Linked DNA regions of Brasilonema sennae CENA114. The main gene of each other region encodes a partner of the protein of the gene in region 2 in a complex. Links are inferred from orthologs where the notes say so. Each region holds a gene or a part of one and is shown on either strand. Other genes may lie near its edges.

What was found.
Region 1: the proteins of DP114_RS04215 (region 2) and ndhC are in contact, whole or in part, in a cryo-EM structure (PDB 7NYH), measured with the Escherichia coli proteins. The link is inferred for Brasilonema sennae CENA114 from one-to-one orthologs.

Annotation. Positions count from the first base shown.
Region 1 is NZ_CP030118.1:7,611,394-7,614,099, forward strand. It holds ndhC (photosynthetic/respiratory NAD(P)H-quinone oxidoreductase subunit C), read right to left. Parts: upstream 1,682-2,706; coding sequence 1,319-1,681; downstream 1-1,318. Other genes in the region: DP114_RS31660 (NADH dehydrogenase subunit K), read right to left, coding at 594-1,328; DP114_RS35905 (hypothetical protein), read right to left, coding at 1,806-1,937; DP114_RS31670 (rubredoxin), read left to right, coding at 2,109-2,444; DP114_RS31675 (photosynthesis system II assembly factor Ycf48), read left to right, coding at 2,534-2,706. UniProt on the Escherichia coli protein: NDH-1 shuttles electrons from NADH, via FMN and iron-sulfur (Fe-S) centers, to quinones in the respiratory chain. The immediate electron acceptor for the enzyme in this species is believed to be ubiquinone.
Region 2 is NZ_CP030118.1:996,230-999,767, forward strand. The notes cover bases 1-2,956. They hold DP114_RS04215 (NADH-quinone oxidoreductase subunit J), read left to right. Parts: upstream 1-1,150; coding sequence 1,151-1,762; downstream 1,763-2,956. Other genes in these bases: nuoH (NADH-quinone oxidoreductase subunit NuoH), read left to right, coding at 1-432; ndhI (NAD(P)H-quinone oxidoreductase subunit I), read left to right, coding at 487-1,068; nuoK (NADH-quinone oxidoreductase subunit NuoK), read left to right, coding at 1,834-2,139; DP114_RS04225 (NAD(+) kinase), read left to right, coding at 2,144-2,956. Outside these bases: more of DP114_RS04225, read left to right, coding at 2,957-3,067; DP114_RS04230 (helix-turn-helix domain-containing protein), read right to left, coding at 3,310-3,522. UniProt on the Escherichia coli protein: NDH-1 shuttles electrons from NADH, via FMN and iron-sulfur (Fe-S) centers, to quinones in the respiratory chain. The immediate electron acceptor for the enzyme in this species is believed to be ubiquinone.

The DNA of each region.
Region 1 (2,706 bases), 6.6 Mb from region 2 along the record:
AATCTTCTGGCATCAAAATCCGCTTCAGATCTGGGTGTCCTTCGTAGACAATGCCATACATATCGTAGGACTCGCGTTCTTGCCAGTCTGCTGTCTTCCAAATCCAGTAAACTGAGGGAACTCTAGGATTTTCCCGTGGGAGGAACACTTTGAGGCGCACTTCCTCAGGACGGTCAGCATTATCACTGATTTTAATCAAGTTATAGACACTAACCAACTGCTGTCCTGGCCCCAAATCAATCCCAGCTTGACACTGGAGAGAATTAAACCCATAAGCATACAGTGCAGTGCAAAGTGGAAGCAGAAAATCTGCCTCAACTTTAATAATCTCTATACCGCTATGATCTGCTTGTAGAGATTCATGATCAAAGCCATTTTCAGTTAACCACACCGAAACCGCGCCTGCTTTGACTATTGACTTTTCCTCTGCTGGTGCTGCTTCGGATTCTTCTTCTGATTCTTCAGCTTCGGATTCTTCAGCTTTAGGTTTTTTAGCTTTGGATTTTTCAGCTTTCGGTTCTTCAGCTTTGGATTTTTCAGCTTTCGGTTCTTCAGCTTTAGATTCTTCAGCTTTGGATTCTTCTTTCGATTCTTCAGCCACGCTTAGTTTCCTCCTTTTGTACCTTTTGAGTCAAAAGAGCAGGTGGGACGGGTAAACCGATCGCCTCAGTCAACTCCTTCGGTGGTGCGAAGCGAGACTCAGTCCGCAAATAGTGACCAGTGTGGATTTGCTCTGCGGGTTTGAGGTTGTGAGTTGTGCTGTAGTAGCGGTGGGTTTGCTTAATTCGATCGCGTTCCTGCATCGAATCATTTGCTATCTTCTTCCGCAGCTTGATAATTGCGTCAATAATTGCTTCTGGACGTGGGGGACAACCGGGTAAGTAAACATCCACTGGAATCAATTTATCGACACCGCGTACCGCTGAAGGAGAATCTACGCTGAACATACCGCCAGTAATCGTGCAAGCACCCATAGCAATTACGTACTTGGGTTCTGGCATTTGCTCATAAAGACGCACAAGCTGAGGTGCCATCTTCATGGTAATTGTGCCTGCAGTAATAATTAAGTCAGCTTGACGAGGGCTAGAACGGGGAATCAAACCAAAGCGGTCAAAGTCAAATCGGGAACCAATCAAAGCTGCAAACTCAATAAAGCAGCAAGCGGTGCCAAACAGCATTGGCCAAAGGCTAGAGAGGCGCACCCAGTTGTAGAGGTCATCAACCGTCGTCAGAATAACGTTTTCTGACAAATCTTGGGTTACTGTAGTCCGCGAAATCGGGTTGAGAATGCGCTCTTTTTGCTGTTCTATGTTAGTATCTAAGACCATTCCAAAGCTCCTTTACGCCATGCGTACGCTAGGGCAACGACAAGAATTGCAATAAAAACCAGCGCTTCAATAAATGCCAATAGCCCAAGACGGTGGAAAGCAACCGCCCAAGGATACAAAAATACAGTCTCAACATCAAAGATGACGAAGACCAGCGCGAACATGTAGTAGCGAATGTTGAATTGAATCCAAGCTCCACCAATGGGTTCCATGCCAGATTCATATGTGGTGCGCCGTTCTGGGTTGCGACCGCTGGGTCGCAGGAGCTTGGACGCTGACAGAGCCAAGGCAGGCACTAGGCTACAGATAATTAAGAAGCCAAGAAGATACTCGTAACCGCTAAGGACAAACACAATCAGTTTCTACCGCTTTTGGTGCTAATAACTTTGACCAGAGCAGTGCTGGGAAAGGGTTTCTCGCTCTCACGGCAACTAGCTCTGGGCTTGGGTTTTCCCCTTGGGCGAACCCGAAGGGCGTTCAGTTGAGGGATGCCGTGCCTTCTTTTGAAGAAGCTGCGCTGAGTGGGCGATCGCCTTTGGCGGCTCCTAAAGGAGCATCGCTTCGCGCTCCAGATAGCGGCAGATCGCTCAAGGGGCAAGCGATAGGCATCCGATGAAGTGTAAACTTCTTTTACATTATATCTATTTGACTTTCTTGAATCTCAACAACCTGAGCTGTAGATGATTTGATTCGTTTTTGGTCAACATAGAAAAACCTAACACTTAATGTCATAATTTTTAACGTATATTTAATATTTGCTTCTCACTGAGGCCAAGAGCCATGAGCGAACAAGCTATTGAAACAACTGCGTCAGACCGCTACGAGTGCCGTTCTTGCGGTTACGTTTACGAACCCGAGAAGGGGGACGACAAGCGTGACATCGCCCCTGGGACAGGCTTTGCGGAAATATCTTCTACTTGGCGCTGTCCAGTTTGCGGTGCAAAAAAGAGTGCTTTTGCAAACATTGGTCCTGCTGGCAAAGCATCTGGCTTTGACGAAAATCTGAAATTTGGTTTGGGTGTGAATACTCTGACACCAGGCCAGAAAAATCTTCTCATTTTCGGAGCTTTGGCTGTTGGCTTTTTGTTTTTTCTCAGTCTCTATGGCTTACGATAAAACACGCTCTTTACGGGGTGGGTAATACCTGAATAACACAAAACCCATACACAAATTCACAAATTCACAAAAAAACAAACAGATAACAGATGCTTCCAATTGTGAAAAATTGCCAACGAATACTCGCTTTGTTCGTGGTCATCCTTATGTGTGTTGGTTGTAGTAATGTCGCCTCAACCACCTTCAACCCTTGGGAAGTTATTTCTATCCCAACACAAGCAAAACTACTGGATATTGCTTTTACAGATAACCCCCAGCATGG
Region 2 (3,538 bases):
TTACCCTTCGACTTACCCGAAGCAGAAGAAGAACTGGTTGCTGGTTATCAGACTGAATACTCTGGTATGAAATTCGCTCTTTTCTACCTGAGTTCCTACGTTAACCTGGTCCTTTCTGCCCTGCTAGTATCAGTTTTGTATCTGGGTGGTTGGGATTTTCCGATTCCCATTAACCTGATAGCGAGCACTTTGGGAGTCAGTGAAACAAATCCCGTGTTGCAGGTTGTAACCGCCTCCTTGGGAATCACCATGACTGTACTCAAAGCATACTTCCTGGTCTTTCTAGCAATTCTGTTGCGCTGGACAGTACCACGTGTTCGTATTGACCAATTGCTAGATTTAGGATGGAAGTTCTTGCTGCCTGTTGGTTTGGTTAACTTGCTACTAACTGCAGCCCTGAAACTTGCCTTTCCCTTTGCCTTTGGTGGTTAGTCATTAGCACGAAGGACAAATGACGCTGATAACTTCAAAAGAGAGAGACACAATATGTTGAAGTTCCTTAAGCAAGTTGGTGATTACGCCAAAGAAGCGGTGCAAGCTGGTCGCTATATAGGTCAGGGTCTTTCTGTTACCTTTGACCATATGCGGCGTCGTCCAGTCACCGTGCAGTACCCTTACGAGAAACTGATTCCTAGCGAACGATTTCGCGGTAGGATTCACTTTGAGTTTGATAAGTGCATTGCCTGCGAAGTTTGTGTTCGGGTTTGTCCGATCAACCTGCCTGTAGTGGATTGGGATTTCGATAAGGCAACCAAAAAGAAAAAACTCAAACACTATAGCATCGACTTTGGAGTTTGTATCTTCTGTGGTAACTGCGTGGAATTTTGTCCCACGAACTGTCTGTCAATGACAGAAGATTATGAACTTTCTACTTATGATCGCCATGAATTGAACTATGACAGCGTGGCGCTTGGTCGTTTGCCCTACAAGGTCACTTTAGACCCAATGGTCACACCTTTGCGTGAGCTCGTTTATTTACCGAAGGGTGTTACTGATCCCCACGGTTTGCCTGCTGATGCACCTCGCCCTGGTGCGCGTCCAGAAGACCTTGTAGAGCAGGAAAAGTAAAGGTAATTAGTCAAGAGTCAACAGTGCATAGTTTTTGACTCTTGACCTTTGACTATTAACTTTTAAGTGAGGACAAAAAACGGTGAATCTTGCGGAAGGAGTACAGATTGTTTCATTTGGCATACTGGCAGTGATGTTGATTGGAACAGCACTCGGTGTGGTGCTGTTTGAAAACATCGTCCATTCAGCCTTTTTGCTAGGAGGCGTATTTGTTAGCATTGCTGGACTATACCTATTGCTAAATGGTGACTTTGTAGCAGCAGCGCAATTGCTAGTTTATGTTGGCGCAGTGAACGTGTTGATTTTGTTTGCCATTATGCTGGTAAACAAGCGGCAAGCTTTTGCACCCTTCCCCACTGCTTGGGTACGCAAAGCACTCACAGGTGTAGTCAGTTTGGGATTGTTTGCACTTTTAAGTACGATGGTGTTAGCAACTCCTTGGTCACTGTCTACTGACATACCTCCAAGCAACACTATTGTTTTAATCGGTCAACATTTCTTCACTGACTTTTTATTGCCTTTTGAACTCGCTTCCATTTTGCTGTTAATAGCAATGGTAGGCGCGATAATTTTGGCACGTCGCGAGTATCTGCCTGAACAGACCATTTCTTCAGAACAACAGCAAGTTTTGACGTTACCAGAACGTCCTAGAGAATTGGTCTCAATCGGTGAATCAAGCCGCAATATTCAGTAAACAGTTATCACTGTTCATTGATAACTGATAACTGACAACTGATAACTGACAATGGGGGAACACCAACATTCATGCAGCTCCAATACTTTTTACTACTTGCAGCAGCTTTGTTCTGCATCGGTATCTATGGCTTAATTACTAGCCGTAATGCTGTCAGAGTGCTGATGTCGATTGAGTTGCTGCTTAATGCCGTTAATCTCAACTTAATGGCATTTTCCAATTACCTAGACTCAGTAGCAATAAAGGGTCAGGTATTTACCGTATTTGTTATTACCGTAGCAGCAGCTGAGGCGGCGGTAGGTTTAGCGATCGTGCTTGCCATTTATCGTAACCGCGACACTGTTGATATGGAGCAGTTTAATCTCCTGAAGTGGTAATTCTGTGGAGCTCAAACAGGTCATTATTGCTTATAAAGCACGAGATTCCCAAAGTAAACGCTGGGCAGAAATTTGTGCAAAGCAACTAGAACATCGCCAATGCCAGGTTTTGATGGGACCAAGTGGACCCAAAGATAACCCATATCCGGTATTTTTGGCTTCAGCTGGACAACCCATTGACTTGGCTGTGGTACTTGGCGGTGATGGTACTGTTTTAACTGGTGCAAGACATCTAGCCCCGGCTGGCGTCCCAATACTAGCAGTGAACGTGGGAGGTCATCTGGGGTTTTTAACCGAGTCTGTAGACGAATTTCAAGACACCGAACGAGTTTGGGATCGACTCTTAGAAGATCGTTACGCTGTGCAGCGGCGGATGATGTTGCAAGCCTCAGTCTTTGAGGGAGATAGGACACATTTGGAACCAGTGTCTGAACGCTACCTGGCTTTAAATGAAATGTGTGTCAAACCCGCTTCCGCTGATAGGATGATTACCTCAATTCTAGAGATGGAAATTGATGGTGAGATCGTCGATCAATACCAAGGGGACGGGTTAGTTATTTCTACTCCCACTGGTTCTACGGGTTACACCGTTTCTGCGAATGGTCCGATTATACATGATGGTATGGAGGCGATTACTATCACTCCCATCTGTCCGATGAGTCTTTCTAGTCGTCCCCTCGTGTTACCCCCTGGTTCTGTCGTCAGCATTTGGCCTTTGGGTGATTACGATTTAAGTACCAAGTTGTGGACTGATGGGGTGTTAGCAACTTCGATTTGGCCCGGACACCGTGTTGATGTGCGGATGGCAGATTGTCGGGCTAAGTTTATCATTTTACGGGAAAACAACTCGTATTATCAGACGCTGCGAGAGAAGTTGCTGTGGGCAGGAACAAGAATTCGCTATAGTAGTGCGAGTCATGCGAATTGAGAGTTGTTTTCTAGTTTCTCAATAGACTTTTTGATCTCAACTACCAGACGAAGCCTGCTTCTGCAGGCTTTGTTTGTTTAGATAAGGCAGAACTGGCAGCAGAACACGGTTAAAGTCACAATAAACCCCTACAACGATATCACTGTTTCTGCTATTTGAGTTCCCGCATGACGGGGGCGAAGGTGCAGGGTGATTTCGGTATCGAGGCGCTTGAGGAAAATAAGCAGCTTACCCTCACTGAACTATTGAAACTCTCCTCTCATCAAATACGATACTTCTGGCTGGGGAATCCCAAGAAGTTTGCTGATTTCCCGCTGTTTCAGGTTACGTTGTTTTAACAGGTTAAGTACCACAATCCCAATCTTGCCACGGGTAAAAAGTTCTTCTGCATCCTCTAAGCCAAGATCAGCAAAAACGTTACCACTACTTTCTTCAAAAACGCTTTCTTCTGTCATGGTTGTTCCTCCCGTG